2 linked regions of the Bacillus pumilus genome follow. The protein of the gene in region 2 interacts with the protein of the main gene of each other region in a pairwise test. Links are inferred from orthologs where the notes say so. Each region holds a gene or a part of one and is shown on either strand. Other genes may lie near its edges. The genes, in order: ligA and leuS.

Region 1 (16,718 bases), 2.0 Mb from region 2 along the record:
GAAATCTGTTTGACGGTCATCTTTTTTTCCTCTCTTTCCAGCAGGAGATGTCACCATAAATCCTTTGATGAAACCAATCGTACAAAACCAAATGAAAAACAAATAATAAGAAATCGCTAATTCAATGAGAGAGGAAGGTCCCCATACAAAAGTCATTTTCCAAGGCAGCCCATTAAAGGCTAGCTGCGCAACAATGATTGGCAGGAGCAATATCCCAATTAGCAGCAGCACCCAGCCGCTACTTTTCAGCCAGACGCGAAGTGACATGTCCCTGCGAACGAAAGCGCCGTTTCTTACACGCTTTTTCCATTTGATAAAACGAACGATAGACACTATTTGCAGCAAAATGAAAAGACATGTGGCACCAAGACTCAACTGATCAATGAGCTGAAAAGGATCCATTGATGACTCTGCTTCTTCATTTGTACCCGTGATCGTTTTGGCAATAAGACGTACCGTTTGCTCTGTGTAGCTGCTATTCATATTTGCTAACACTCCGATCGCAATCTCTTCTTTTGGCTGGATCAGAAAAAATGATGAATAGTTAGGGTTAGAGCCTGCATGAAAAAGCGAGTCTACCTGCTCATGTGCATTTTCTATATACCAGCCGGCATTGTAATAGACATGCTTCCCTTCTTCTAGGACATTCACAGTTAAGTGATCAGGATTTTTTACAAAGCGAGACCAAGTTGAATCGGTCAATTGATATTGCAGCCAAGTCCCCACATCCTGACTATTCATCACAATATATCCTGCCGGAGTATTGCCTCGATATTCTGGTGCTTCATAAGCATGCGGAGCAAGGAATTGCAATTTAAACCCTTCTGAGACAGCGCCGGATTTCATCCGTTTTAGCCCAGCCTCCGTTTGGTCAAGATGATGCCTTTTAAACAGTCCTTTCATATAAGCCTCATACGATGTTCCTGTTACATTTTCAATGATGAGACCAAGGACATCATAGTTGATGGTCGCATATTCAAAGGAACTGCCTGGCTTACGATTAAGCTCGATTGATTTCAGCTGATCAACTGTTTTTTTCAACGCATCCTTTGTAGTATCTGGCTGGATAAGCGCAATGGATTGAAAGGGAATGCCGCTTGTGTGATGCATTAATTGCTCCACCGTTAAACGCTGAGGCTTTCCATTGTATGTTGGAAAAAAACCTGGAATATAGCTACTCACCGGATCTTTTAAATGAAGTTTCCCTTGCTTCTCTAACTCCACAATCGCAAGAGCGGTAAACGCCTTTGATGTAGATCCAATTTCAAAGAAAGTGCTAGCTGTCACTTGCTTCTTTTTCTTTCGATCCGCATAACCAAAGCCTTTTTGGTACACCACTTCGTCTTTTTTCACAACCACAACGGACATGCCTGGAATGCGTCCAAGCTCCATCTGTTCCTCTATCACTTGATCAACGGCTTTAGATGAAATCACTGCTTTTGCATGTGTCCAATCGGCAAAGCTGCTTATCCATAAGACCGCTAATAAAAATGAAATGTAGATAACATGCTGATTTTTCGTCATGTAAATAATGAATCCATTTCTTCAAGAGACATATCCACTGTTTCAAAATCAGACGGTGTAAATTCGATTCCTTCTTTCTCTAAGCAATGCTGTACAAGATGCTCAATTTGCTGCTCTACCGCTTGCAATAGCTGCATCATGTCTGTTTCACACAGCTGTTTATCGCTGAAAGAAAGATGAAAAATCAGCTGACCGCCCTTGATGGTAGCGACCATATCGATGACGGTTGTTAATGGATTATCCAATGACGAATCCATCCCCGATGTAAAGTAAGACATCTCATAATCAGATGATTGTTTCAGCACTTGATCAATTTCACCTAGATAGTTAAAGCGTAATTGCGGCGCTGAATGAGGAGGAAGCTGCTTATTGATGAGTGACAACAGCCCATAGTCTGCACCTTTATTTGGCACTTCACGTATCGTTTCTTTGACAGTTCGTATGTGATCCGAGAGAGATTCAGACACATGAACATTCACAGGATACATGGTGGTGAACCAGCCGAACGTTCTAGATACATCAATCTCATCCTCTACTGCATCCCTGCCATGACCTTCTAATTCCAAAGAAATCCGCTCTTGATTCGTTTGCTGATAACAGGCTTGCGTCAAGGCTGAAATTAACAGTTCATGCGGCTGCGTTTGATACGCTTGATTCGCTTGATTGAGCAATTGATTCGTGAGTTCCACTGATAATGCGTTGGTTAATTTGATTTCGTCTCTGACATACCCCTCATTTGAAGAAACTTGATACAGAGGCTGAATATTCTGAACCGTTTCTTGCCAATAGCTGACCGACTCTTTTACACCCTCTGATACTGCATACTGATTTACCCGCTCGGCAAATGTTTGATAGGAATGGGTTTTAGACGGAAGTACTTCTGCTGTAATCTTCTCTGCATGCAATAATTGAATCAAGTCCTCCACAAGAATTTGCCAAGACATACCATCAGCTAATAGATGATGGGCGGCAAAGATGAGATGTGATTGAGAATCAGTTTGACAAAGCGCAGCCTGAATCAATGGTCCTTGATAAAGATGAGTCCTTTGCTTGATCTGATATCCTACTTCTTGTAACGCTTCTTCCACATTCTCTTCTGATAATGCCGTGAAATCGTGTATCATCAGCGGAATATCTTGAATGTCTTCATCATAATAGAGTGTGTTTGTTGCCTCATGTACTTTTAACCTTAGTCCATCGTGGTGAATGACGACCTCTTTGAGAACATCCTGCACGATGGCTTCATCCATCTTTTTCTTTGAATGAACAATGATGGATTGATGCCAGAAATGTTCATCTTTTAACCGCTGGGACCAGAACCATTCGATAATTGGAATCGATTTCACATCACCCACAGCTTGCTCTTGTGAGATATGTATGACAGGTTCCTGCTGAACGACTTGTGCCATTTCTCTAAAAATGGGATAAGTAAAAAGATCCTTGGTTTTTAAATAGAGTCCTTTGTCTTTTAACTTCGCAATAAATTGAATCGCCTTAATGGAATCTCCGCCAAGCTGATAAAAATGATCAGCCGGTTCGATTGTTTCATGCCCTAAGATGCCTTTTGCTGTATCTACGATGATCTCTTCAATGTCCGCTGTTTCCTTGGACCACTCAACAGCTGTTTCTTGAGACAGCAATGGATCAGGCAGTGCCGTCCGATTGATTTTTCCGTTTTGAGTGAGCGGGAGCTCGTCTAGTACAACAAAATAGGCAGGTACCATGTAAGCTGGAAGCTGATCTGATAATTTCTTTCTAAGTAAAAAGGACGTCATCTGTTTTTCTTTCAATTCAATATAGGCTGCCAGCTGTTTTTCTCCAGATTCATCGGTTAGATCAATAACCGCTGCTTTATCAACTTCTTCAAGTGCCATCAGTGCAAGTTCAATTTCACCGAGCTCAATCCGGTAGCCTCGCAGCTTGATTTGATGATCAATTCTGCCAATGTAATCAATCTTTCCATCATTTGCTCGTTTGGCGATATCACCTGTTCGATACATGCGGCGACCATTTACAAATGGATTGGGCAGAAAGCGTGATTCCTGCAAATCAGGTCTTTGCCAATACCCTCTGCCAACACCTGCACCTGAAATATAGATTTCTCCTACTGTCCCAGGCAGCACGGCTTGCTGATGCTCATCTAAAAGGTAAATCTCTGTATTGGGCATTGGCACACCAATTGACACAGATGCCCCTTCATCATCTTGATGGAATTGATGAATCATACAGCCAACGGTTGCTTCAGTTGGTCCATATTCATTAAAGATAGATATCCTTCCATCACTTGCCTCTGTGATTCTTTTGGCCAAAGCGGTCGATAATTGTTCTCCGCCCACAATCATCCGTTTCACAACTGATTGAGAAAGTGCAGCATCTGTTAGCAGTGCCATATGAGCTGGTGTCAGCTTGATGACTTTCGCTTTTTGATCAAACAAAATATGTTCTAATAAAAAGCCTGGCTGATCCTCTTGACGATAGATCATCACGGTACTGCCAATGACCAATGGCGTATAAATGGATGTCACGGTTAAATCAAACGCAATGGATGAATACAAGGCAAAATGATCATCTGATGAATCAGTATAGTGTGTTTTGGCAGACATGATATAGTTCACTAAGCTTCGGTGCTCAATCATGACTCCCTTTGGCTGTCCTGTAGAGCCAGACGTATAAATCATATATGCGACATCTTCAGCATCTCCAATGAATGGATGTTCCGCATTATACTGAGCCAACTGATCCCACACGTTGTAGATATTGTACGTATCGCCATTAAAATGGTATGCAGATGCGTCATCTGTGAAAAACAGCTTTGCCTGGCTGTCATCCAAAATAAACTGAATACGTTCCTCTGGATACTCAGGATCAATCGGCACATATGCGCCTCCAGCCTTTAAAATCCCCAGCAGCAGCACAATCAGTTCTGGTGAATGATTCATACATACGGCAACAAAGTCATGTCTTTGTAAGCCATGTGTTTGTAGAAAATGCGCCATTTGATTGGTTTTTCTCTCAAGTTCACCGTATGTCATGCTATGAGATCCGTCCTGAAGTGCAATTCGATCAGGAGAAGACGTTGACATGTCTGTGATCAATTCATGGATTTTTTGTTTCTGTGGAAACAGCATGCCTGTGTCGTTCCAGTGATATAGCTCTCGATGTGTCTCGACTTCTGTCATGAGAAGTACGTCTTTTAACAGCTGCTTTGGCTGAGCGAGTATCGTTTCGACAAAGAGAAGCATTCTTTCGTGTAGAAAGTCGATATCTTCATTGCTGTAATCTGAGATCTTGTAATCATATTGAAGCTCGATTTGCCCTTTTTCATCCCATTCTTTCACAGCAACTTGTAAGCCATATGGCTGGAAGCCATTGTAAAGCTCTATGTATTCAACCTTGTATCCTTCCATCTCCTGCACCATATTTGTGCTGTAGGAGTTGATATAGATTTGAAAAAGCTGATCATACCCTGCTTTTGCAAGCTCTAAATCTTTGACAAGTGCATCATAGGGATAACGCTGATGCAGGAAGTAAGCCTTATAGCTTTTTTGAACGTCTGTTAAGCTTTCTAACAAAGAGAGATGAGGATCGATCTTCATTCGATATGGCATTGTACTTACGGTCATACCGGACGTGGCTTTTTCCTTTTGTCCGGAACGATTGAGAACTGGCGTCCCAATAATAAAATCTTTTTGCTGGTATCTTTTATGCAAGTAGACGAAGAGTCCTAAAGTAAATAAAGAGTTGATTGAACAATGATGGACATCTATAAATTCATAGATTCGTTCTGAGAGTTGTCGATCAAGATAATGGCTTTGCCGATGGCCTTTGATTTGGTCAGTTCCCTGTACCAAATAACTATCAGACACATCAGATAATGCTTCTTTCCAAAATTGCTGATCTTTTTTAAATCTTGGGGAGTTCATATATTTTGATTCTTTATCAATAAATACAGAGTGATTGTCTGCTTCTTGTTCGATAGAGGAGCTGTGGGTAAGAGCAGTGTAAAGCTGGCTAATTTTATCGATGATTACTTTCATCGACCATCCATCTGCTACTGTATGATGGCATTTGATGAAATAACCGGATTGTTGTTCACTGATTTTTAGTACCGCAAATTCGGCGAGAGAGGTTTCTGTTAATTGAAATGGTGTTTTAAAGGCTTTTTCGGCCCATTCTAGCATGTCTTCATGTGTGGAAAACTCATAGGTAGGAATAGGGCTATCGGCGTTTGGATCAACGTATTGAAGCGTTTCACCATCTTTCTCTACTAGCTTGAGACGAAGAGATTCTGTCATCATGATACAAGATGCAATGGCCTGCTTCAGTTTATCGAGCTGCAATGGCCCATTGACGAAAATGATACCGCCAATATGATTGATCGGTGTTCCTGGATAAAATGTTTCCATGTTCATCACGCGCCGCTGCGGATGTGTTAATGGCCAATATACTAAACTATTAGTCAATTACGCCACCTCTACTTTTCATATAGTTAACATTTCTACCAACATATTAAATCACATAATGGTATTTTTGTAAATAATTGAGATAAAATGTCTAAATTTGTTCATTTTTTAATCTAGACGCTAGGAAAGCCGATACAGTAAACAGGGCAACGTTTATAAAAAAGACGACTCTTGCCCCAAAGAGATCGGTCATGGTGCTCATAACGAGGATGGACATTCCGTATATAAAAGTTGATAGTGTATGTTGAGCTGATAGTATTTTGGGCAATTCAATTTCACTCAGTGTATCTTGTACATAGGTTCGAATGGAAATACTGCGAAGCTGAAAGGCTGGTCCTAATAAAAAGACAAACAACAAACTCATCCATGCAGAATGATTCAATCCTAAGCAAAGGGTTAGCACAGCTACGATCACCGAACTGTAAAAAATGTGATCAAACAAACGCTGTTCCACATGCTTTGCGAACCGCAACACAAGCAGGCCGCCTAGAATGGTTCCGCCAAAATAGCTTGCGTTAATAAAGCCCCACCATGTTTCAGGCTGATGTAAAACTTCTGTGACATACACAAGGATAATGGCACCAGTCCAAATACTTCTACCGCTCATGGATAGCATTTCTAAAATCGTTAATGTTCGAATAGTTGGTTTTTCATACATGAGCTTCCACCCTGAAAAGACCCTTGTAGCAAATGATTCAGACTGTTGCTCTTGTTTAGCTGCAGCCCCAGTATCAATGATAAAGAGCATAGATATGAGTGACAAACTGTATAAAACAAGTGTCGTCAATAGGAGAAACTGTGGTCCAAGAATGCCAATAAACAGCCCTCCTAACAGCCAGCCTAGTAAAAGGACCATTTGATCAGAAGTTAAGATATAGCTATTTGCTTTTAGTAAAAAGTTCTTTTCTACTAGACGTGGGATCATCGAATTTCGAACAGGAATGGTTCCTCCATCTATCAAAGAAAGGAAAAATACAATGATAAAAAAGAGAGGAATAGTAAAAGTTGATAGTTGTAGAATATAAATGAAAATTAAGCAACCGAAGAAAGCAATTTGACACATTTGTAAATAGATAATGAGTCTTTTTAGCTTAAATTGATACATAAAGAAAGGAATGAGTACCGCTCCAAGTGCTTGTCCAACAAACTGTGAGACAGCCACCATTGAAGCAATCAGTGTAGAATTTGTTAATTGATATGTCAGGATGGTCAAAACGAGGACATATAGCGAATCCCCAAAATTAGCTAGGGATTGTCCCCCTAATAAAAAGTAAAATGATTTGTTTTTCATAATGATCTCCATTTTCTCTTCATTATCACCCATAATAATACATTATTTTCTACACTTCTACTTTTTATAACAATATTTTCATAATTTGATACATTATGACTAATTTAAAAAACCGCCAAAAGGCGGTTTTTATTTAGTCATATATATGGACGGTTGGTTCTTTGTCTTCAGCATTTTTCGTGATCAAGGCTTCTTGTTGATCTGAAGATGTGATGTTAATTTCGATATTGGTACTCTTATAGTAATCCATGACTTCACCTGTTAAATATTGCGTGAAGGCTACGACTTCCGTTTTTCCGTAGAACTGCATTGGAATTTCGACTTTCATTTTTTGCAGGTTGCCGTCTTTGTAAAACCCTTTTCCTACGACACCAGTATAATTCGGGAAGTAGTCTTCGACTTTTGTTTTGAAGCGGTCAAATCGCTCGGAATCATCTTTGTAGTTGCCTTTCGCATTATCTGAAGGGAAGAAGACATTCTCCTCTTTGATCGTATCCCAATTGCCGATATCAGCTGAGCCCGCTTTCACATCCGTTTTGGCGATAAAGTTTCCTGGAACGATAGATGATTTTGGTGCTTGCTTATAAAGGGCAATCATGACAGGCACTTTTTGCAGCCCATCCATTTGACGAATTCGTTTGATCACTTGTTCAGCAATTTTTTCGCCTTCTGCCAAAAGTTTCTTTGAATTTTTCGAAGAATCGATCGTCACTTCTTGCTGCGGGTCACCGATATTTTCACGGTAATAATAAACAGAGTTCAGCGCAAGTCCAATGACAACTCCGCCAAGCTGTAAGCTGTTTTTATCTTTTCGAATTAAGTAATTATGCTCTAGCATCGAAGCTAAGTAAATTGGACTACTTTCATTTTTAGACTTTGTTGAACCTGAGTTCGGAAGAGCAGGGTTTAAGCCTAGATTCTTAAAGTCTTTATCTTCTTTTTCTGCCTTTTTCAGATCACTGCCTGTTTTTTTGCGCGCCAGCCAGCCAAGAACGGTGTCCTCATCAAAATGCTGTCCTTCTTGGAAAAGGTAGTCGTTTGTATTAAATGACTCTGTTGCAAGGCGCATGAGTCCTGTTTCAAATTCATCGATGTCCAGGCGTGTGTTGAGACGCTCTGCTGTTAATCCTCTCGCAGCCCCTTGTTTAAACGGCAGCACCATTTTGTAATAGGAGTCAGAGATATTGTACATCGGGATGATGGCTGTTTCCTTCGTTTCATCCGTTTTTTGTGTGACCTCTTCCTCTTCCTTTCCCCCAAAAGGTGCACACGCTGACAATATCAGTGTGAGCATTGTCAGCAGCAATAACAACTTTTTCAATAGAAAACACTCCTCTTATTTCTTTAGCTCCTCGAGCATTTTAGCTTCGTCCCAAATTTCAATATTGAGTTCTTCTGCCTTTGTCAGCTTACTTCCCGCTGCTTCTCCGGCTATGACTAAATCTGTTTTCTTACTCACACTACCTGCCAGTTTACCGCCTAGTGCTTCGATCGCTGTTTTTGCATCGTTTCGAGCCATTTCTTCTAATTTCCCTGTCAGCACAATGGTTTTGCCTGCAAAATAGGAATCACTTTCTTCAACCTTCACCGGTTTTGGTCCTGTGTAGGTCATATTAACCCCAAGCTCTTTTAGTTCATTTAGCAGATTGAGTATTTCTTCTTTCTCAAAGTATGTGACGACAGCATCAGCCATTTTTTCACCGATTTCATCGACTTCGAGTAATTGATCTTTCGTCGCTTGCTTTAATTGATCGATATCACCGAAATGCATCGCCAAGGTCTTTGCCGCTTTAGAGCCAATAAATCGTATACCGAGTCCAAATAGTAAACGCTCTAGAGAGTTTTCTTTCGATTGCTCAATCGAACGCAGTAAATTGTCGACAGATTTTTCGCCCATTCGCTCAAGCTGAATGAGCTCTTCTTTCGTTAATCGGTAAAGATCAGACACACGAGAGACAAGCTGTTCTTGGAAAAGCTGTGTAATGACCCGCTCGCCAAGCCCATCAATGTTCATTGCATTGCGGGAAACAAAGTGAATGAGTCCCTCACGTATTTGGGCAGGGCATTCTGGATTGATGCAACGCAAAGCCACTTCGCCTTCAATTCTCACCAGCTCACTATGACACTCTGGGCATTCAGTCGGCATGTGAAACGGCTTTTCTTCTCCTGTACGCTGATCGATCAGTACACCTACGACTTCCGGAATAATATCGCCTGCTTTTTTCACAATCACTTGATCAAAAAGGCGAATATCCTTTTCTTTGATCAAATCTTCATTATGAAGGGAAGCTCGCTGCACTGTCGTTCCTGCTACTTTGACAGGCTCAAGGATCGCCGTTGGTGTGATGACACCTGTACGCCCGACACTTAGTTCAATATCAAGCAGCTTTGTCACGACCTCTTCAGCTGGAAACTTGTACGCAACAGCCCAGCGGGGACTTTTTGCTGTAAAGCCGAGCTCTTCTTGCTGAGCTAACGAATCGACTTTGATCACAATTCCATCGATTTCATATGAAAAGTCAGCACGCTTCGTTTTTAGTGTTTCAATGAGCTCGATCACTTCCTCAATCGTTTGGCACATCCGTCTTTCTTTGTTCGTTTTAAAGCCAAGTTCGTCGAGAAGATCAAGTCCTTCGCTTTGCGATTCAACACCAATTTCATCAAGCTCCGCTATACTGTAGACGAAGATATCAAGGTTTCGTTTCGCCGCAATTTTCGTATCAAGCTGACGAAGCGAGCCTGCCGCCGCATTACGCGGGTTCGCAAACGGCTCTTCTTCGTTTTGTAATCTTTTTTCGTTTAATGCTTCAAAAGAAGGTTTTGGCATAAATGCCTCGCCTCTCACTTCAATTGACAAAGGACGTTTGATTTTGAGCGGGATGGATCGAATGGTTTTGAGGTTTTCTGTAATATCCTCACCCGTTGTCCCATCTCCACGTGTGGCACCTCGGACAAACAGGCCATTTTCATAACGGAGAGAAACAGCGAGTCCGTCAATTTTCAGCTCGACATTGTATGCAATATCGTCACCGACTGCTTGACGAACCCTGCGGTCAAAATCAAGAAGGTCCTGTTCATTAAACGCATTCCCGAGGCTGAGCATCGGGGTGCCGTGGCGCACTTTTTGGAAGGCGTCTAACACAGCGCCTCCGACTCTTTGTGAGGGAGAATCCGCTGCTTTTAAATCAGGGTGCTCTTCCTCTAAAGAGATCAGCTCACGCATCCGCGCATCATATTCAGCGTCAGGAACACTTGGACGATCCAGTGTATGATATTCGTAGTTGTATTGGTTCAAAATCTGGTGCAGTTCCTCGATCCGGCGTTTCGCTGCTTCTTTATCCATCTGCTTCTTCCTTTCAATTCATCCGTTTTATATGTCCTATCGGTTTATTGCTTCTCAATTGGCGCAAATGCTGCGAGAAGACGCTTAATGCCTGTAGGGCTTGGGAAGGCAATATCAAGCTCTGTGCTGTCTCCACTACCTTTTACGCTCACAACCGTTCCAACGCCCCATTTTTTATGAGCCGCTTTATCGCCCACAGCCCAGCCAATACTTCCGCCGCCTGTGTTTTGAATGGTTTGAGTTTGCGGACGTGAGACAGGTCCCCGTCTTTGTGGTCTTTCTCTAGTTTGGCCAAATGGTGTTTTCGTTTCTTTTTTCTCATTTAGGTTGTCCAATAAATCGGCTGGTATTTCTCGAATGAATCTTGATTCAAGGTTCATGTTTGTCCGGCCGAAGAGTGTTCTCATCTTGGCACTAGATAAATAAAGCTCTTCTTCCGCCCGTGTGATGCCTACATAAGCAAGGCGGCGCTCTTCTTCCATCTCTGCATCTTCCATTAATGAGCGGCTGTGCGGGAAGACACCTTCCTCCATGCCCATTAAGAAGACAACCGGGAACTCTAGACCTTTTGCGGCGTGAAGCGTCATTAAAATGACCGCATCTTGATCTTCTTCCTCATTCTCATCCAGCTTATCAATGTCTGCGACAAGAGCGAGATCTGTCAGGAAGGTCACAAGGGACTTGTCTTCATTTTGTTCTTCAAAGTTCTTAGTCACAGAGAGAAACTCATCAATATTTTCTAGACGGCTTTGTGCCTCAATCGTTTTTTCAACCTTTAGTGCCTCTCGGTAGCCTGTTTTCTCTAAAATTTCTTCTGTTAGTTCTGTGACAGATAAATAATCCTGCATATTTGTCAATTGATCGATGAGCTGTTTGAACTCATCAAGCGCATTGGCTGCCCTTGCACTGAGTCCAATGAAATCTACCTGACCAAGCGCTTCAAACATAGACAGGTCATTCATCTCCGCGTATGCTGCGATTTTATCAACAGATGTCGCACCGATTCCGCGCTTTGGTACGTTCACAATTCGTGCAAAGCTAATGTCGTCATCTGGGTTAGCTACTAGGCGTAAGTACGCCAAAATGTCCTTGATCTCTTTTCTGTCATAGAACTTCGTGCCGCCGACAATGTTGTATTGAATGTTTGACTTCAATAATGTTTCCTCTATGACACGAGACTGGGCATTGGTCCGATAAAGAATCGCAAAATCGGATAATTTACGCTTACCGCTCTGATGAAGCTGATGAATCTTTCCAGCAACAAATTGTCCCTCGCCGAATTCATTATCTGCACGGTAATAGGCAATCTTCGCCCCTTCATCATTTTCTGTCCAAAGGTTTTTCGGCTTACGGTTTGAATTGTTTTGAATCACCGTGTTTGCGGCATTCAGTATACGTTTCGTCGATCTGTAATTTTGCTCAAGCAGAATCACTTCACTGGATGGATAATCTTTTTCAAAGGAGAGAATGTTTGTAATATCCGCTCCGCGCCAGCGGTAGATGGACTGATCCGAGTCACCGACCACACATATATTTTGAAAACGCTGAGCAAGCAGTTTCACAAGCATGTACTGCGCTCTGTTCGTATCTTGATACTCATCGACATGAATGTATTGAAATTTTCGCTGATAGTGTTCTAATACTTCAGGGATGCGCTCAAACAGACGAATCGTCATCATAATAAGATCATCAAAATCGAGTGATTGGTTCTTAAGTAATCGCTTTTGGTAATCTGTGTAGACGTCGCTAACCACTTGATCATAGAAATCACTGGCTGTTTTGGCGTATTCCTCTGCGTCAATGAGTTCATTTTTTGCACTGCTGATTGATCCTAAAATGCTGCGAGGATCGAACTTTTTAGGATCGATATTTCGTTCTTTTAAAATGTTTTTAATGACTGAAAGCTGATCAGATGTGTCTAATATAGAGAAGTTGCGATTTACACCAATACGGTCAATATCGCGTCGTAAAATACGCACACACATGCTGTGGAACGTAGAGATCCAAATGTCATCCGCACCAGGCCCTAAAATGGCTTGGACACGCTCACGCATTTCACGTGCTGCTTTATTTGTAAACGTAATCGCTAAAATGTTCCACGGAGCCACATGCTTTTCTGCCATTAAGTAGGCAATTCGGTGTGTGAGCACCCGCGTTTTCCCGCTTCCTGCTCCTGCCATCAAGAGTAGCGGACCGTCTGTTGCTTTGACCGCTTCTTTTTGCGCGTCATTTAGCCCTTCTAATAGATGATTCGATATTTCATTCATTCCATTCACCGCCAATTCGAACTTATGTTCTATTTTAACTCGTTTCGTCTTGTTTGACTATAATGACTTTTTGACTGCGCTCACTGTCTTTAATGCTTCTTTGAAATTGTCATAAATGACGTTTCCTACAACAACCACGTCCGCATGCTGCGCAAAACCTTCCGCCTGCTTTGCGTTTTCAATGCCCCCACCATAAAAAAGAACCGTATCAGAAAGCACTGCTTTCGTTTCTTTCACAAGCTCTATATCTCCAAGCGTTCCGCTGTATTCTAGATAAAAAATGGGCAGCTTCATCAAATGCTCTGCCACTCTTGCATATGCTCTTACGTCATCGATGTCCAGTGCTGTATTTGCCTCTGTGAGCTTGGCCGCTTTACACTCTTCATTTAAAATAACATAGCCTTCAGGCACGATCTCTTCCATCGACATCAAATCACCGAATTCCTTCATCGCATCCTTGTGAAGCCCAACAATCCAATCAGGATGAGAACTGTTTAAGACGGTCGGGATGAAATACAGATCGAAGCCCGGCACAATCATTTCATGTGTTGAGATTTCGAGTACACATGGCACAAGAAACCGGCGGACCTTTGACATCAATTGAAGCACGTTGTCCTCTGTCACATTGTCACTGCCGCCAATCAATATAGCATCCGTACCAGATTCGCAAATTGCCTCTAGCTGTTCATCGGATATTTCTTTATTTGGATCGAGTTTAAAGACATGCTTCCACTCGGTAACATCATACATGAAAAACGTTCCTCCATTCGTTTCATTCCATTTAAATATTATAACAAAATCAGTGACCGCAAAAAATGGGTAACCTCCTTCAGCTAAAAGTTTCATTCTTTTGAAAATGGTGTTCGTGACTTTAGGTTAGAATGCTGAAACCATCTAGGAGCTGAGAGGGATGATCTTTGACCGTTCACTGATAGAAGAGCTTTGTATCACCACATGTTATTATACAATAAAGGGACATTTTACTATTGATCAAAAAACCATACATAAAGCAGGTGACCCACATGAAAAGAACCATCACATATGATCAAACGATCGACATCGGATACATCTATCTCCTGCCTGTGGGAATCGGGACAATCAAAGAAACCATTGAATTAGATGTGAATGAATGTATGAACGCAGATATCGACAAAGAGGGACGAGTAGCTGGTCTGGAGTTATTTGCAGAAGAAGCCGAAGTTTTGAAGCATGCACCCGTGTATGAGGACGAGCTTTCTTTACGTTTTACAGATCAGGACGTTCTCTCAACCTATCATTTATCAGGCATTGAATTTCATTTCTCGACGCCTGATCACAAAGGGCTAATCGGTTTTACGATTGTCGATCCTCATCGATATAACGTCAAAAGAAAGACAAGAAAAAACCGTTTTGAATGGTCAAAACGGTTTTTCCAAGCTATTGTCTCACTTCATTGAAATAATGGACGGATGTCATGGCCCCTTCATCGACCATCTTGTTGTCTTGAATATCTAATGGATCAGGATGTCCAGCTTTTTCAGGAATCTTTTCATCTGAGCGGAACATGCTTGCCCATTTTTTGAGATGCTGTTTATTTTTCACTGCTAATAACACAGCACCACCAACCCCTAATCCTGCAAGTACATACGCATTCGGACGCTTATTCATGTAAGTTCCCTCCCCTTATGATCTTATTTGTAAGTTACCCCGGCTTTTCATTTCTAAACGTCACAATATGTTGAAGTGGTTTCTCTTTCAATGAAAAGTGGAATAACAACAACAATGATAGAGAAAAGAGGGGATCTTCGTGACAACAACTTTCATTGTCATTGTTGGCGCACTATTAGTGATTTGTTTCATCATACCAATCATTTTATTCATCTGGATTTGGATGAGAGATGAAAAACAGGAAGAGCATTCTGTCCTGCGAAATTATCCGGTCATTGGAAAGCTGCGGTTTATTTTTGAAAAAATAGGACCTGAGCTTCGTCAATATCTGTTTCTGAATGATCGTGAGGAGCTTCCTTTCTCAAGAAGAGAATACGAGCAAGCTGTCATGTCTGGGAAGTACAAAAGCCGGACGATGGGCTTTGGATCAAAACGTGATTTTGACAAGCCTGGTTACTACATTCGCAACGTCCTATTTCCAAAGCAGCGAGATGAGTTACGCATCGATCAATCTGAAAAAATCCAAACAAAAGTGTATCAGATTGATCAAGACAATTTACTACGAAGAAGTGAACATACCAAAGAGGTCGAAGCAAAACCTTACTATCTCCATCAAGACGATATACAAGTGATTGGCGAGCACACATGTCAAAAGCCATTCCGTGTAAAAGGCCTGATTGGGCAGTCTGCCATGAGCTACGGCTCTTTAGGCGACAGGGCCATTACAGCACTATCCTCGGGATTAAAAATGGCTGGCGGTACGTGGATGAACACAGGTGAAGGCGGGCTTTCTCCCTATCACCTCAAAGGCGGAGCCGATATCATATGCCAGATTGGACCCGGTCTATTCGGCGTGAGAACAGAAGATGGCGCTTTTTCCTTTGAAGAATTTAAGAAAAAAAGCGAGCATGAGGAAATCAAAGCCTTTGAGCTGAAGCTGGCTCAAGGAGCAAAAACACGCGGAGGACATATTGACGGCGAAAAGGTCACCGAAGAAATTGCGAACATCCGTAAATTGCCGCCCCATCAATCCATTGACAGCCCAAACCGATTTGAGATGTTCCACTCCATTCCGGATATGTTTGATTTCATTGAACAGCTGCGAAGTATAGGCGGAAAGCCTGTCGGCATCAAGCTTGTGGTCGGACATAAAGAAAACATTGAAGAACTTGCAGCGTACATGAAAAAAAGCGGAAAGCATCCTGATTTCATAACAGTGGATGGCGGAGAAGGCGGCACTGGCGCATCTTTTCATGAATTGGCAGATTCCGCAGGGCTGCCGATTTTCACGGCACTCCCAATGGTTCATCAAATATTGAAGGAATACGGTGTCAGAGATCAGGTCAAACTCTTTGCCTCTGGCAAACTTCTCTCACCAGATAAAATTGCAATTGCCCTTTCCATGGGTGCTGACTTTGTCAATATCGCACGGGGACTCATGTTTTCAGTCGGATGCATTCGCGCCCAAGTGTGCCACACGAATAAATGCCCAGTCGGGGTCGCCACAACTGATCCAAAACTGCAAAAAGGTTTATCAATTGAAGAAAAGAAATACCGAGTCTGCAATTATATCCTTTCTCTAAGAGAAGGCTTGTTTAACTTATCCGCAGCCGCTGGTATTGAATCTCCCATTCATTTTAATGAGAAACATATTGTCTATAGACAAGAAAATGGTCAGACAAGTGAAGTGCCTATTTTTACAGGGACACAGCCATCCGTCTAGTTTGAGAAAGGTGCGTTTTTGCACCTTTTTTTCAATTGACATTTTGGCTCAATCACGTATAAAGAACTTAGACAAATGACCAGGAAGTGGAGAGATGGAGGATGCGTGAGAAAAAGGTTCGCGGGATGAAACGGAAGACGAATGAGATAGTTACAAGAATTGAGGAAAGTACACGAGAGTTCCCGGCAGATATTGAACAAGGGTATTGGCATCTTCCTCTACCAGTTGCTTATGATTTTATTTGTTCAAACAAAACACCTCAAAAAATCAAGCAATTGTCCATCCAGACACTGATAAATAGAGCTGAACATCTCATTGATTTGAAGCCACTTGATGGAGAAGTATATCGTGTCGTGGTTGTAGTAGATGCCACTGAATGATAGGGTTCACAAATCATTGTGTTTAAAGGAGATTCCTATGTTAAAGACTTTTTCAATAGACATGATGATGATCAGAGTTG
Region 2 (16,829 bases):
TTATGATCATAATTCTATAAAATACTACTTAGATGACGGTTACGATAAGAACAGTGAAGAGGAGTAGTAGGAAAGCAGTATTTGTCTTTAGAGAATTGACGGCTGGTGAAAGTCAATCAAATCTGCTTCTGAACTCGCCTCAGAGTTGCAGTTGCGTTAAAGCTTCTGTCGCATGTCTGCGTTAAAGATATTAAGTGAGCGTACAAACAGAAAGTTACGCTAACAAGGGTGGTACCGCGGGAACCAAAAAATCTCTCGTCCCTTTCCAGGGATGAGGGTTTTTTGTTGATTTTAGAAAAATCTGAATTCTTGCAGTGGTCATCTGAGCAGATACAGCCGTACATATTAAAGGAGGTTTTCACATTGAGTTTTCAGCATCGGGAAATTGAAAAGAAGTGGCAGGATTATTGGCTGACACATAAAACATTCGCCACATCTGACTCGGAAGATAAACCAAAGTTCTATGCACTTGATATGTTTCCATATCCATCAGGAGCAGGACTTCATGTCGGGCACCCTGAGGGCTACACAGCAACGGATATTTTATCACGCATGAAACGTATGCAGGGATATGATGTTCTTCATCCAATGGGATGGGACGCATTTGGTCTTCCAGCAGAACAGTATGCGCTAGATACAGGGAATGATCCGGCGGTCTTTACAGAAGAGAACATCAATAACTTCCGCCGCCAAATTCAATCACTAGGGTTCTCATATGATTGGGATCGAGAAATCAACACGACTGATCCAAATTATTATAAATGGACACAATGGATTTTCTTGAAATTGTACGAAAAGGGATTGGCGTATATCGATGAAGTACCAGTGAACTGGTGCCCAGCGCTTGGCACAGTCCTTGCAAACGAAGAAGTCATTGATGGAAAAAGTGAACGCGGAGGGCATCCGGTTGAAAGACGTCCGATGAAGCAATGGATGCTAAAGATTACGGCATATGCGGACAGGCTGTTAGAAGATTTAGAAGACATTGATTGGCCTGAAAGCATTAAAGATATGCAGCGTAACTGGATCGGACGTTCAGAAGGTGCACATGTTCATTTCGAAGTAGAAGGACATGATGAACAGTTTACTGTTTTCACAACGCGTCCTGATACATTGTTTGGGGCAACCTATGCGGTACTTGCACCAGAACATGCACTTGTTGAAAAAATGACAACAGCTGCTCAAAAAGAAGCAGTCGAAGCATATATGAAAGAAATTCAATCTAAGAGCGACTTAGAGCGGACAGATCTTGCAAAAACGAAGACGGGTATTTTCACAGGCGCTTATGCCATCAATCCATTAAATGGTGAAAAGATGCCGATCTGGATTGCAGATTACGTGCTGGCTACTTATGGAACAGGCGCGATTATGGCGGTACCTGCCCATGATGAGCGTGACTATGAATTCGCCAAAACATTTGATCTTCCAATCAAGGAAGTTGTCGAAGGCGGAGACATTGAAAAAGAAGCTTACACAGGTGATGGAAAACACATTAACTCTGATTTCCTCGATGGATTAGGAAAAGAAGAAGCGATTGAAAAAGTCATTGCATGGCTGGAAGAACATCAAAAAGGCGAAAAGAAAGTCACTTACCGTTTAAGAGACTGGCTATTTAGCCGCCAGCGTTATTGGGGTGAGCCAATTCCAATTATTCATTGGGAGGACGGAACGTCTTCAGCTGTTTCAGAGGAAGAGCTTCCACTCATTTTGCCTAAAACGACTGAGATTAAGCCAAGTGGCACAGGTGAATCACCTTTAGCCAATATTAAAGATTGGGTTGAGGTTGTCGATCCTGTCACAGGTAAAAAAGGACGCCGTGAAACCAATACAATGCCGCAATGGGCAGGCAGCTGCTGGTATTTCTTACGTTATATTGACCCGCATAACTCAGAAGAGCTTGCATCTCCTGAAAAGCTGAAGAAATGGCTTCCTGTTGATGTATATATTGGCGGAGCAGAACATGCTGTACTTCATCTTCTATATGCGCGCTTCTGGCATAAGTTCTTGTATGATATCGGTGTTGTTCCGACAAAAGAACCTTTCATGAAATTGTTCAACCAAGGAATGATTCTTGGGGAAAATAATGAAAAAATGAGTAAATCAAAAGGAAATGTCGTCAATCCAGATGATATCGTAGAATCTCATGGTGCGGATACATTACGCCTTTATGAAATGTTCATGGGACCTTTAGATGCATCAATCGCTTGGTCTGAAACAGGACTTGATGGTGCTCGCCGCTTCCTTGATCGTGTATGGCGTCTATTCACAAACGAAGATGGCACAATCAGTGATAAAGTAACGGAGCAAACTGGAGGCGCATTAGAACGCAGCTATCATGAAACCGTGATGAAGGTAACAGACCATTATGAAGGTCTGCGCTTCAATACAGGGATCTCACAATTAATGGTGTTTATCAATGATGCCTACAAGGCTGATACACTACCGAAAGAATATGCAGAAGGCTTTGTGAAACTACTTTCTCCAATTGCACCGCATGTAGCGGAAGAGCTTTGGAATAAACTTGGTCATGAAGGGTCTATTTCTTATGAAGCATGGCCGCAATATGACGAGTCAAAGCTTGTCGACGATGAAGTAGAAATTGTCGTACAATTGAATGGGAAAGTGAAAGCAAAATTAACTGTTCCTGCTGATGCAACTAAAGAACAGTTAGAAGAGCTTGCGAAAAATGATGCACGTGTAAAAGAACAGCTTGAAGGGAAAACCATTCGCAAAGTGATTGCGGTTCCTGGAAAGCTTGTCAATATTGTTGCGAATTAATGATGACACCCATCGGTATGAACCGGTGGGTGTTCTTTATTTCCCGGGACATAATTTTGTCGAAAACAAGGTGATTGCACGATCGATCTCGTATGTTAACAGATGATCAACAAAAGGAGGAGTGACGTCAATGGAAAAGGAAAGCAAACGTGAACAACTGCTCAGTCTGTTAGGAGAAATGCCAGAACGCCATCGCGTGGAGGCATATACGTTAAAGGTCGAGGATCGTGAATCGTACGTCATCGAAACACTCATTCTTTCAATCCATGGTGTAGAGGAAGTGCCCGCTTATTTTGTGAAGCCGAAGGATACGGTGAAAAAAAGACCAGTTGTGCTGTTTCAGCACTCTCATGGCGGGAACTACGTCGATGGGAAGGAAGAGCTCATCAAGGGTGCTCATTATTTGCAAGCGCCTTCATATGCGAAAGAGTTCACCTCAAAAGGCTATAGTGTTCTGTCTATTGATCATGCAGGATTTGGTGAGAGAAGAGGAAGAACCGAAAGTGAAATTTTTAAGGAAATGCTTTTAACAGGGAAAGTGATGTGGGGCATGATGCTGTATGAAAGTATGTGTGCAATTGATTATGTGCTGTCTCGACCTGATGTGCTGCCGGACCGGTTAGCTATTTTTGGAATGTCAATGGGCGGGCTTCTTTCCTGGTGGACGGCTGCGCTTGATGAGAGGGTCAGTGTGTGTATTGATCTTTGCGCACAGGTCGATCACCACACATTAATTGAAACGAACAATTTAGACAGGCATGGCTTTTATTACTATGTACCAAGCTTAGCAAAGCACTTTACGGCAACTGATATTCAGGAAATGATTTTTCCAAGGCCGCATTTAAGCTTAGTTGGAAAACTTGATCCACTCACGCCTGCTGAAGGCGTCGCTCGCATTCAAAAGGGATTGAGCCAAACTTATCAAGCGGCTTCATTGAAAGAACGGTATCAGCTTGTTGGTCTTCATGCAGGTCATTTTGAAACAGCCGCTATGCGTCACGAGGCCACTCGATTCTTAAAAAAATGGCTGTAATCTATAAAAGCTTGGACATACTACGTCATTAGAAAGGAGGAGACACATGAAGAAGATCACGATCATTGGCGGGTGCGGTGTGATCGGCCGTATTTTAACAAAAACGCTCTCTTCTGAGTATGAGATCACCATTATTGATCAAACGGGCTGTGTAAAAGGAGACATTTTAGCAGATGCAACGAATGAACAGGAATTATATGAGGCGATTCCGCGAGATACAGATGTCATCATACACCTTTTAAACATGGAGATGACGCATGATGTGATGAATCATGAGGAGTTTGAAAAAATGAATGATATTTTTTGGAGGAGCTCTTATTCTATGTTTCGATCAGCTGCAAGTCTCGGCATACGAAAAGTCATTTTTGCAAGCAGCAATCACGTGACCGATCGTTATGAAAAAGATGGACGCTCCTTACTAGGGAGACATATTACAACAAACGATGTACCTGCGACTCAAAATGTCTATGGCATTTTAAAATTTGCTTCTGAACAGCTAGGCCGTTTGTTCCACGATCAAACGGGAATGTCTGTTATCAATTTACGGATTGGAACGGTTGTGACAGATGAGATGGAGGCATTACACGAGAAAGATCGAACAAAACGAACACTTCTTTCACATGAAGATCTAGCAGGGATGATAAAGGCAGCGATTGAAACGACCGTTCCCTTTGGGACATATTATGCCGTATCAGAAAACGAAGAAAAGCCTTGGTCTACGGAAAACACGAAGCAGGAGTTAGGCTATAGACCCGATGTGAATACGACGGAAATCCTTGAAGAAAACGATCAGGCATAGGGCATAATCATGTCATTAGCTGATGATCTTATTCTTTTGTTTCATGAGCATAAAAGCACGACTGACAGGATCGATCCAGTTGGTCTGTCAAGATGATTATAGACGCTTTCTTCCCCCGTTTGTTACATTTTAATCACGATATCGTCACAGGCTGCAGCTCATTTTCGGATAAAATGATAACGCTTTCAAAGAAAGGGTGTGATGAACATAGATCGTTCTATTAAAGACCGATTGTTCAACTTATTTAATTACTCTTTTCTACTCATGTTCGCATTAATATGTGTGCTTCCGTTCATCCATGTCATTGCTGCCTCTTTTGCTACAGTAGAAGAGGTCATCACGAAGAAGTTTATCTTGTTCCCGACCACGTTTTCTTTAGAGGCCTATCGGTATATTTTCTCTACGGATATTGTGTACCGCAGCCTTATCGTGTCCATTCTTGTGACACTCGTTGGAACAGCTGTCAGCATGTTTTTGTCCTCACTCATGGCATATGGGCTGTCTCGTCAGGAGTTAAAAGGGCGGAGAACATTGATGTTTCTCGTTGTCTTCACGATGCTATTTAGCGGAGGTATGATTCCGACGTTTATTGTTGTGAAAACACTTGGTCTACTTGATACCTATTGGTCACTGATTCTACCGGTTGCGATCAATGCGTTCAATTTGATCATCTTGAAAAACTTCTTTCAAAACATTCCCGCAAGCCTTGAGGAATCAGCGAAGATGGATGGCTGTAACGATTTAGGGATTTTCTTTAAAATTGTGCTGCCACTTTCTTTGCCAGCTATTGCGACCATTTCACTTTTTTATGCCGTGACGTATTGGAATACGTACATGACCGCCATTCTGTATTTAAATGATTCAGTGAAATGGCCGATTCAGGTACTTCTAAGGCAGATTGTCATTGTTTCGAGCGGAATGCAGGGAGATATGTCGGATATGGGATCATCCACACCACCGCCAGACCAAACGATTAAAATGGCTGTCATTGTGGTAGCCACCATTCCCGTTCTGCTTGTCTATCCATTTATTCAAAAGCATTTCAACAAAGGGGCATTACTAGGTTCTGTAAAAGGTTAAAAAGAAGGAACAACGGAGGGATCTTATGGGGAGAAAGAAATTATGGTTGATTGCGTTTGTTCTGTTATTTGCAGCAAGCGGTATTTTATCCGCATGTTCAAGCAAAGGAAGTTCATCGGATGAAAAGGTTGATTTAGACAAAAAAGTGAAGCTGACATGGATGGCCATTTTGTATCATCAGCAGCCGCCGAAAGATTCGGTTTTAAAAGAGATTGAGAAGCTCACAAATACAGAACTTGATATTACGTGGGTGCCTGATGCTGTGAAGGAAGATCGGTTAAATTCTGCACTTGCAGCTGGGAATCTGCCGCAGATTGTGACGATTCAAGACATTAAGAATTCGTCTGCTATTAATGCATTCAGATCAGGTATGTTCTGGGAAGTCGGTCCGTATTTAAAGGATTATCCAAATTTAAGTAAGATGAACGAACTGATTAATAAAAACGCCTCTATAGACGGTAAGCTTTATGGCATTTATAGAGAGAGACCACTTTCAAGACAAGGAATTGTCATTCGAAAGGATTGGCTTGAAAATTTAAATTTGGATACACCAAAAACGTTGGATGATCTTTATGAGGTAGCGAAAGCCTTTACTGAAAAAGATCCGAATCAAAACGGAAAAGCGGATACAATTGGCTTTACGGATCGGAACGATTTGATTTATGGGGCATTTAAAACGCTTGGTTCATATGAGGGAATGCCAACAGACTGGAAAGAAGATAACGGCAAATTCACGCCAGACTTTATGACAGATGAGTACATGAATACGATGAAGTACATGAAGAAACTGCGTGATAATGGCTATATCAACAAAGACTTCCCTGTGACAAGCAAAACACAGCAGCAGGAATTATTCTCACAAGGAAAAGCAGGAATCTATGTTGGAAATATGGTTGATGCTGTGAACTTGAGAGATGACGCGACAGATAAAAACATGAAAGTCGATATCTTGAACCGAATCAAAGGTCCAGATGGCAAAGAACGGGTGTGGGCATCAGGTGGTCATAATGGCATCTTCGCATTCCCTAAAACAAGCGTGAAATCAGAGGCAGAATTAAAGCGAATTTTGGCCTTCTTTGATCGCATTGCAGAAGAAGATGTCTATGGTCTCATGACGTACGGTATAGATGGTGAGCATTATAAGAAAGAAGAAGGGAATACATTTGTCAGGGAAGAAAGCCAAGTGAAAAGCTGGCAGACAGATGTACAGCCGCTTGTCAGTTTAGTAGGCATTGATAAACGCTACTTGAAAAATAAAGGGGATGCGGTTCGTACAAAATATGAAGAGCTGGAAGAAGACAATCAAAAGATCATCGTCGCCAACCCTGCTGAAAGCCTGTATTCAGAAACAGCCTCAGAACGAGGAAATGAATTGAAAAAAATCATCGATGATGCGACCTATAAGTTCATTCTTGGAGACATCAGTGAAGATCAATTTAAGAAAGATGTAGAGAAGTGGAAATCAAATGGTGGCAATAAAATCATAGAAGAATATGAAGTTTCCTTTAAAAAATCAAAATAATCAACATCAACACCCCCGCACAGTTAAAGAGCGGGGGTGTTTCTATTAAAAGTCAAAGTTGTCTGGGTCTGGACCGATCCGTTTGTTTTCATTTAAGTCAGAAAGACGTTTCATATCCTCATCAGATAAGACAAAATCAAATATGTCTGCATTTTCTTTTAAACGATGCGCTTTCGTTGATTTTGGAATGGTGATGACGCCTTTTTGCACATCCCAGCGCAAAATAATTTGAGCAGGTGTTTTGCCGTATGTGTCCGAGAGTTCTTTGATCACCGGATGATGAAGCAGTTCCCCCTGCATGAGCGGTGACCAAGCTTCCATTTGAATGCCATGTGTGTTCAAATACGTATAGAGTGCTTCCTGCGTCAGTTTTGGGTGAAACTCGACTTGATTGATGGCTGGTATGATGTCTGCATCTTTTAATAGGTCGTCTAGATGATGCGGCTGGAAGTTGCTCACACCAATGGCTCTAACCTTTCCTTCACGATACAAGGTTTCCAGCGCACGCCAAGCGTCTTTATATTTTCCTTCAACCGGCCAATGAATTAAATATAGATCCAAGTAGTCAAGCTGAAGTTTTTTCAAGCTTTCCTCATATGCTTGTAGAGTGGATTCATATCCTAAATCGGCATTCCACACTTTTGATGTCACAAAGAGGTCTTCGCGGCGCAGTCCTGTTTCTGCAAGACCAAGTTGTATGCCTCGTCCAACCCCTTCCTCATTGCCATAAATAGCCGCTGTATCAATACTGCGATAGCCTATTTGAATGGCTGTTTTGACGGCGTCTATTAATTCTGCACCATCTTCCACCTTGAATACACCGAGACCAAATCCTGGCATGTGGACTCCATTGTTTAATGTTTTTGTACTTTGTAAATGATTCATATTGAACACTCCTTAGATGGTTTGATTTTGTTCTTGTTGTTCCATTCGAAAACTAATCATCGTGAGAATCGCTGCGATGAGGACCATGATACCGCCGACCCAGCCTGTATGCACAAGCCCAAGAGTATCTGTCACGATGCCGCCTAAAAATGAGCCGATGGCGATACCAGCATTAAAGGCAGCGATATTCATAGCGGAAGCGACGTCGACTGCTCCTGGTGTGTATCTTTCTGCAAAATCAACGACAGCTACTTGAAGCCCTGGGACATTCATGAAAGCAAACAGTCCCATCAGCATGACGGTTGCGATGCCTAGCACCGTAAACCCAGCAGCCAAGCTAAGGATAAACAAAATGATGCTTTGGATGATAAACATGTAAATGAGTGCTTTCATTGGCTTCTCATTTGCAGCCTTTCCGCCAATGACATTTCCAGCTGCGATCGTGATCCCGTATAAAAGCAGGATCAATGCCACCGCCCCAGGCGCAAGACCTGTCACATGCTGTAAGAGAGGGGATAAATACGTAAAGACGACAAAGGTTCCTCCGTATCCTGTTGCTGTAATGACAAATAGAAGCAAGATTCTTTTTGTTTTTAATAAAACAGCTTGATCCTTAAATGATGTTTTCACGCCTTGCTTTAATTGAGATGGAACAAGAAAATAGTTAGATATTAGTGCGATCAGACCAATAATGACAATCACACCAAATGATGTCCGCCAGCCGAGCTCATGACCAAGAAATGTCCCAAAAGGCACGCCCGTCACAGTCGCTACTGTTAAACCAGTGAACATAAAGGCAATTGCGCTTGCCCGTTTTTCTTTCACTACAAGGCTTGCAGCGATCGTAGAGCCGATGGACATAAAGATTCCATGGGATAAGGCTGAAATGACCCGTCCGATTAATAGTACTGAAAAGGTCGGAGCCATCGTGGCGAGTGTATTTCCAATCAAAAAGACGAGCATAATGAGCAAAAGCAATGTTTTTCTTTTCATCGCTGAAGTCAGAGAAGTCAAAATAGGGGCGCCGAATGTCACACCAAGTGCATATAAAGAGACGGTCCAGCCCGCCTGGCTGACGCTCACTCCAAAGTCCTCTGAAATCATCGGCAAAAGACCGACACTAATAAACTCAGTGGTTCCTATAGCAAAAGCACTAATAGCTAGTGCGAGAAGGGCAAATTGGTTTTGTTTTTTCTTCATGAATCATTTCACATCCTTCTGAGATGACATTTTGATAGACGAAGCCGATCGGCAAGAGTTATTATCTAACATGGATGACGAAAAAAAAAGTACGTACTTTTTTGTAATATAGGTACTAAAAAGTGCCTGTTCGTATAATGAGGAGTGAGGATTTAATGGAAAAGAAAAAATATAATATCTCCGTGGAAGCGACCCTTGAGGTCATTGGCGGGAAGTGGAAGTGCGTGATTTTATGTCATTTAACACATGGAAAAAAACGCACAAGTGAATTGAAGAGACTCATGCCAAACATCACACAAAAAATGCTCACGCAGCAGCTGAGAGAGCTTGAAAGTGATGGGGTGATTAACCGGATTGTGTATGAGCAAGTACCGCCTAAAGTGGAATATGAATTAAGTGAATACGGTCAGTCGCTCGAAAGAATTCTGAATGCGCTATGTGATTGGGGAGCAGCTCATATTGAACGTGTGTACGGAGAGCCGCTTTCAGTGCTAGAAGACAGCATTTTAAATGAACAATTTAAATAAAAAAGTCCCGCTTCCTCCTATGAGAGCGGGACTTTTTGTCTTATATGCCTTTTTTCTGGTCGCGGTATTTGCCAGGGGTCGTGCCTTCTAGTTTTTTGAAGGAACGGATGAAGTTTTGCGGGTTTTTATATTTCAGTTTTTCCGAAATTTCTTTGACGGACATATCGGTCTCCACGAGCCAGTTTTTGGCGACATGGTGTCTGTAGGATGAGAGATATTCACTAAAGGAGATATCCATTTCCTTTCTAAAGATACTGCTTAAATAATTTGGGTTGTAATGCAGGCGTGTGGCGATTTCATCCAATGTGAGATCTGAGTCGAATTCTTGATGAATGATATGGATGATCTTTTCTGAGATGTTTTTGTATTGTGATTCCTCGCGTGCACCTAGCTGGTCAATTATCGGCCGAATGATCTCATGTTTCAGCCATGCTTCGGTATCTTCAAACGTTTTAAATTCAAAAATCGTATCATACAGCATTTTATTGTCTTCGACCTCAAATAATTCAATGCCAAGCAAATGCATCAACTCAATCAAATTGTTTAAAAAACGGGCGAGGGCGATATGGTACTCGTGCGGTCCTGCATTTTTAGAGAAAATGGATTGCAGAAGCACATGTAAATAGTGATCTGCCTTGCCTTGGTCACCTGCTTTCATCGCATCAAATAAATCATGTTGAAGCTGCTTTGGAAAATGAGTTTTAAACGTTTTTCCTTGCTGGATATGTTCATATAAGATAATGGACTTTTTCTCTGCTTTGAGTCTGTATTTTAAGGCCTCTTTTCCTTCAATGTAAGCCTGTTTTGCCATCGTGAGCTCCTGAAACTGACGGCTGATTCCGATGCTGATCGATAAACCAAGCTCTTCCTCGATACGTAGCTGAGTCGTTTCCGCTAATTGGTTTAAATATTCAGTAAACTCTTCATCTGACTTTGAGTGATTTAGGATAATCGTCGTTTGATGCTGATTGACAACTGTTGGCTGAAGGTGCTCCTCTTGCGGAATAATCTGCTCAATTAGTCCATTGATCGCAAATAAAAGTAAGTCAGCATCCTTTTTTTCATAAGGTGTCCCTTTTAGCGTATCGATTTGGGTCACAAGCATGGATAAGTGAGACCAGCCCTGAGGGAATCCTAAACTTTGGAACCGGTTGTTAATTTCTTCTTCTGTCAGCTTTCCGAGCAATAGCCGCACCATAAAGTATTGCTGGAGGTGCGTGACTTGCTGCTCAATACGTTCCTCTAAATCATTGTTTTGATCCTTCATTTGTTTAATACTCGACTCAATCAACTCAAATTCATTTTGAAAAGGCTGCTTTTGCAAAAAGGATTCATTGCGTGCAAAGGACTCGTATAACAAGCGGATTGGTTTATAAAAATGTCTGGACCCAAACCATGAAAATAGCAATGAAAGCGCTAACAAAATAAAGCAGATAATAAAGGTGATCCACCCAATTGATTTCGTTTGTGCCTTGAGTTCTGGTATGGAAACAAAGGATAGGTACGTCCATTCGTTATAGTCTGATTTTTGAAACGTAATTTGATAGTTTAGTTCCTCGATCTTCATGTTAAATTGACCTGATCGTTTTTCACGCGATAGGACATGCTTGACGAACTCTTGATTTTTCAAGGATTCACCAATTTGTTCTTTGCGGTTATGTAACAGCACTTTTCCGTTAGTATCAATGACAAACATACTGTCAGATTGAGAGAAGTCAGGCATATTGTCAGCAATCGTGCAGCTCGGAATGCTGGCGACAGCGATCCCTTTTTTCTGGACACTGTTCATAGGGAGTTGTTTGATTAAGTTCACATTGTATTTGCAAAAGGAGGCCTTACCTTCCTTTGTCGCAACAAGTGGATTATTCTCTTCAAGTGCCCAGCTGGAATGACTCGGAATATTGAGGTAAGAGGTGAGCGCTTTCTCTTGGTCCCCGCTTGTGACATGATAAAGCCCCGAATTGTTCATGTACCAGTCTTCCATTTTACTGACGAGCGTAATATTGGAAAGATCGGTGTCAAAGGTTTGCAGGTAGTTCAGTTCCTGCTGTACTTGATTATAAAGCTGGAATTGGTCTGGATTTAAAGGTTCTGCCAGTGTTTGAAGGAGAGGCGGCGAACTGACATAGTGAGTGAGAGAGTGATCAACTGTCTTTAAAATATGCTCAATATTGGATTGCGTTTGTTTAACGCTGTCCAGCTTTTCATTTGAGATATTTTCGAGTGCTGTTTTTTGTGAATGCTGATAAGAAAAAATACCGACAATGATGACAGGAATCGTACTAAGCATGAAAAAAAACGTGACGAGCTTGTAATAAAATTTATATTGCCTTCTTTTCATAAAACCCCCCATTTCAAACGGAACAATCTTTTCCTCTTTATTTATTAATCCAAAAATTTGGTAGGTTTGTCAATAATCATTTTCTGAGATTAGGATCATTTTCTCATGTTTTATGTAACGTTTTGAGTAGCTTCCCCTAAGCAAATATGATCTGATGATATGATTGTAGACGGATTTTTCATCCTTAAGATACAGTTAACACATGCACCAGCATGAGGGGAGGCTTTATCTATGAAAACAGAGGATGTCACTGCCAAGGGTGTGCCTGCGGCAGCTTTGAAAAAAGAAAGAAGAAAGCGCTTACTTAATCAAATGCTTAGTCAAAAGTTTTTGTATGTCATGATTTTGCCAGGGCTCATTTATTTTCTTGTCTTTAAATATGTGCCGATGTGGGGGCTGATCATTGCCTTTCAAGATTACCAGCCGTTTCTCGGTATTCTTGGCAGTGAGTGGGTTGGCTTCAAACACTTTATTCGATTGTTTACAGAACCAACATTTTTCATCTTATTAAAAAATACACTGATTTTATTTGCCATGAATGTCGTGATTTTCTTTCCAATTCCGATCTTATTGGCCCTGCTTTTAAACGAGGTCAGATTGGCATTGTTTAAGAAATTTGTGCAGACGATGATATACATTCCTCACTTCATGTCATGGGTGATTGTCGTGTCCTTATCCTTTGTTTTGTTAACAGTAGATGGTGGGTTAATCAATGAATTGATTGCTTTCTTTGGAGGGGAAAAGATTAACTTCCTTCTTAGTCAGGAATGGTTTAGACCGATGTACATTTTACAAGTGATTTGGCGGGAAGCAGGCTGGTCGACGATCATTTACCTTGCGGCGATTACAGCGGTAGATCCGCAGCTATATGAAGCAGCGAAAATGGATGGAGCCGGCAGACTGAGACAAATGTGGCACATTACGCTTCCTGCCATTAAAAGTGTGATTGTCGTTCTGCTTATTTTGAAAATAGGTGACACATTAGAGCTTGGCTTTGAGCATGTCTATTTATTACTCAATGCAACGAACCGGGAAGTAGCAGAAATCTTTGATACGTACGTTTATACAGCTGGTCTTAAGCAAGGGCAATTCAGCTATAGTACCGCTGTTGGTCTATTTAAAGCAGCCGTTGGACTCATTTTGGTTATGCTGGCGAACCGTTTAGCGAAGAAATTTGGGGAAGAAGGTATTTACTAAAAAGGGAGATGAAAAAGAATGACATTATCGACTAAAAAGGGATCACCACTTGAGCATGCAGAGAAATTAGCACAAACAATTATGAAAGCGCATACACCAATCGAGCTACCTCCAGCTGGAAGATGGCATTATCATCAAGGCGTTTTTCTTTGCGGTGTGATGAAGCTATATGAGTCAACGGGGAACGAGACGTATTTCAATTATGTGAAAAGCTACGCAGATTCGCTCATTGATGAGTATGGAAACCTGTTATTTCGAAGAGATGAGCTTGATGCGATCCAAGCTGGGCTCATTTTATTCCCTCTTTATGAACGAACAGGAGAGAAGCGGTATGTGCTGGCAGCGGAGAAGCTCCGCGGGCTTTATCGCACATTGAATCGCACATCTGAGGGCGGATTTTGGCATAAAGACAATTATGCTTATCAAATGTGGCTGGATGGTCTCTACATGGGCGGACCTTTTGCCTTAAAGTATGCAAAGCTGAAAGATGAAGAGGAACTGGTGGATATGGTGATCCAGCAAGAGCATCTTATGAGAAAGCATACAAAAGATGAAAAAACAGGTCTGTATTATCACGCGTGGGACGAACGAAAAGTGATGCCATGGGCTGATCAAAAGACAGGCTGTTCTCCCGAGTTTTGGGCAAGGTCATTTGGCTGGTATGTCCTTGCATTAGCAGATATGATCGAGGATCTGCCAGAGCAGCATGAAGGGCGAAAGATGTGGAAGGAAACGCTGACAGACATGCTGGAGAGTGTAGCTAGGTACCAGGATCAAGACACAGGTCTCTGGCATCAAATCATTGATAAAGGTACTCATAGCGACAATTGGCTTGAAAGCTCTGGATCGTGTTTATTCATGTACGCCATGGCAAAAGCCATGAACGAAGGGTATGTCAGCCCCCGCTACACAGATCATGTGGTGAAAGCTTACCAAGGCTTAATTCAGCATAAGACGGCTGTGACAGAAAACGGTGATCTTACCATCAATGATATATGTATCGGAACATCCGCTGGATTTTATGATTACTACGTCGGTAGAGAAAGAAGCACAAATGATTTGCACGGGGCAGGCGCTTTTATTATGGCGTTAACTGAGCTAGAGAAGCTGCCTGTTTTTCAAAAGGCATGAAGAGGCAAAAAAGGGCTACAGCATGGCTCCTCAGCTTTATCGCTGCCTTTTGTTTGTCAGCCTGTCATGGGAAAACAAACGGTATCGATGTTCTGATTTTTTCTGACATGTCAAAGGGGATGAAGGATCAATTAGTCGAGAAGGCTTTTCAAACGGAACAAGAAACGTATAGCGTCCACATCTGCCCGGCGATTCCTGAAAAGCTTCTTGTTGAAATTACTTCAAAAGAGGGGGACATCATGCTTGTCCCTGAAGAAATGTTTCGAACATATGATGATCCTGAAAGCTTTCAGCTGCTTGAAGAGATGGGTATTGATGATCAAGCGGCAGGGCCATATACGATCGAGGATCAAAGGACAGGTAAAACGGTCGATTATGCGGTTCAAGTTAGTAAAGGCACGAAAAAGCTAAACGGCTATACCTTTCGATTACATCGAGATATGGTCGCTTTTATTCCCGTGTATGCAGACAAGTCTAAAGAGGCGCTGTCTCTCATGAAACAGCTTCGTGAAAATCGATAGAAAAAGGGGTGGGGCCTGTGAAACGGGTCGTGGTTTGCGGACTCAGTCATCGTGCGTTCAATATGTTTATTAAACCGCTCACAGAGGATTTCAATGAGCATTACAGGATTACAGGGCTTTTAGATATAGATCATCATCGGTATACCCTTTGTCAGGAGCGTTTTCCATCACTGCGGGGCGTCTCGTTTTTTCATGAAGAGGCATTTGACCAAATGGTGAAGGAAGCAAAGCCAGATATCGTCATTGTGGCAGGCAGGGATGACACACATGTCACCTATATTTTGCAAGCACTTGACCATGATCTCGATGTCATCACTGAAAAGCCAATGGTCACAACAGCAAAAGACGCCAAAAAAGTAATGGAAAAAGAAAAGGAAAGTAAAGGAAAGGTCACAGTCACTTTCAATTATCGCTACAATCCATTTCATCGAAAGATCAAAGAACTCATTTTAGAAGGAAAGATTGGTAGGGTCACATCTGTTGAACTGAGCTGGCTCATTGATACGTATCATGGCGCTAGTTATTTCAAAAGGTGGAACCGCACGCGGCAATTCTCTGGCGGACTATCCATTCATAAATCGACGCATCATTTTGATTTGGTCAATTGGTGGATCAATCAAAAGCCGAAGCAAGTATTTGCCTACGGGGCGCTGAACTATTACGGAGATAAAAGTCCTTGGAATCCTTTGCAGGGGGAAGAAAACAGGTATTGCGGAACATGTCATGTGAAGGATACATGTCATTATGAAGCAAGGTGGAATCCGAGGGTAGTACGCTCAAATGTCGAGGACGATCATATCGAATCCGGTCAGGAGCAAACGCAGCAATACACCAATTATCGCCCAGACGCCTGTATTTTTGATGAGGAAATTGACATTGAGGATACATATGTGGCATCAGTGGTATATGACCAAGGGGCTCTCTTCAGCTATTCGATTCAATTCTCAGCACCCTACGAAGGATACCGGCTTGCTATAAATGGGACGAAGGGGCGTATTGAAACAAATGAGTTTCATGTGCCATCAAGAATTCCTTTTCAATTCCCAGAACAGACGATTTCTTATTATCCGATGTTTGGAGCAAAAGAGACGATTGAAGTTGTGAAGCAGCCAGGAGGACATGGCGGCGGAGATCCTCTGCTTTTGGCCGATTTATTTATCGGGAAAGATCCTTTAATTCACTATGACATATCAGCAGGGGCAGAGGCTGGTGCTTATTCAATTGCACTTGGGGAAGGCATGTGGCGGTCTGTTGCAGAGAAGCGCCCAATTGACATAGAAGAGTTGCTTCAGAAAGAGACGGTGTCATAAAAAAGAGAGGAGGGGAAAGAGATGGATCATGATGGTTCAATGAGCAGAATGCTTCGAATGTGTGAGTGGGTGATGCGACTCGCCTATACAAATATGCTATGGTTGCTGTTCACCATGCTGGGACTTGGGATCTTTGGATTGATGCCTGCGACCACTGCGTTATTTTCGGTGATGAGAAAGTGGATACAAGGGCATGAGCAAGTGAGCGTTTTCCGGACTTTTTGGAAGGTGTACCGTGAGGAGTTTGTACGCTCTAACTTGATTGGATTGGCGCTATTGATCATAGGAACGATTATATATGTAGACCTTGCGTATATTTATCCAACGAGCTGGTTTTTGCATGTGCTTCGTTTTGCCATTTATATCTTTGGATTTCTCTTTGTTGTGAGCTTGTTTTATATTTTTCCGCTGCTGGCTCATTATGATTGGAAAAAACGTCTCTATCTGAAATTCTCTCTTTTGCTTGGTATCTCATATTTGCAATATACACTCTGTATGCTCGTTT

What was found.
Region 1: the proteins of leuS (region 2) and ligA interact in binary tests that used the Escherichia coli proteins (3 or more experiments, as listed by UniProt). The link is inferred for Bacillus pumilus from one-to-one orthologs.

Annotation. Positions count from the first base shown.
Region 1 is NZ_LT906438.1:671,266-687,983, reverse strand. What follows is about bases 8,119-11,070. They hold ligA (NAD-dependent DNA ligase LigA), read right to left. Parts: upstream 10,622-11,070; coding sequence 8,615-10,621; downstream 8,119-8,614. Other genes in these bases: pcrA (DNA helicase PcrA), read right to left, coding at 10,666-11,070; CKW02_RS03410 (CamS family sex pheromone protein), read right to left, coding at 8,119-8,599. In the rest of the region: CKW02_RS03430 (C39 family peptidase), read right to left, coding at 1-20; CKW02_RS03425 (serine hydrolase domain-containing protein), read right to left, coding at 1-1,524; CKW02_RS20795 (condensation domain-containing protein), read right to left, coding at 1,521-3,413; CKW02_RS03415 (MFS transporter), read right to left, coding at 6,079-7,278; more of CKW02_RS03410, read right to left, coding at 7,412-8,118; more of pcrA, read right to left, coding at 11,071-12,888; pcrB (heptaprenylglyceryl phosphate synthase), read right to left, coding at 12,946-13,638; CKW02_RS03390 (DUF2283 domain-containing protein), read left to right, coding at 13,911-14,324; CKW02_RS03385 (hypothetical protein), read right to left, coding at 14,305-14,535; CKW02_RS03380 (FMN-binding glutamate synthase family protein), read left to right, coding at 14,675-16,258. UniProt on the Escherichia coli protein: DNA ligase that catalyzes the formation of phosphodiester linkages between 5'-phosphoryl and 3'-hydroxyl groups in double-stranded DNA using NAD as a coenzyme and as the energy source for the reaction.
Region 2 is NZ_LT906438.1:2,704,088-2,720,916, reverse strand. The notes cover bases 8-3,070. They hold leuS (leucine--tRNA ligase), read left to right. Parts: upstream 8-363; coding sequence 364-2,778; downstream 2,779-3,070. Other genes in these bases: CKW02_RS13940 (alpha/beta hydrolase family protein), read left to right, coding at 2,909-3,070. In the rest of the region: more of CKW02_RS13940, read left to right, coding at 3,071-3,811; CKW02_RS13935 (NAD-dependent epimerase/dehydratase family protein), read left to right, coding at 3,858-4,610; CKW02_RS13930 (carbohydrate ABC transporter permease), read left to right, coding at 4,830-5,690; CKW02_RS13925 (extracellular solute-binding protein), read left to right, coding at 5,716-7,212; CKW02_RS13920 (aldo/keto reductase), read right to left, coding at 7,258-8,097; CKW02_RS13915 (MFS transporter), read right to left, coding at 8,110-9,297; CKW02_RS13910 (winged helix-turn-helix transcriptional regulator), read left to right, coding at 9,453-9,824; CKW02_RS13905 (helix-turn-helix domain-containing protein), read right to left, coding at 9,865-12,165; CKW02_RS13900 (ABC transporter permease), read left to right, coding at 12,397-13,362; CKW02_RS13895 (glycoside hydrolase family 88/105 protein), read left to right, coding at 13,381-14,493; CKW02_RS13890 (hypothetical protein), read left to right, coding at 14,490-15,014; CKW02_RS13885 (Gfo/Idh/MocA family protein), read left to right, coding at 15,032-16,324; CKW02_RS13880 (YesL family protein), read left to right, coding at 16,346-16,829.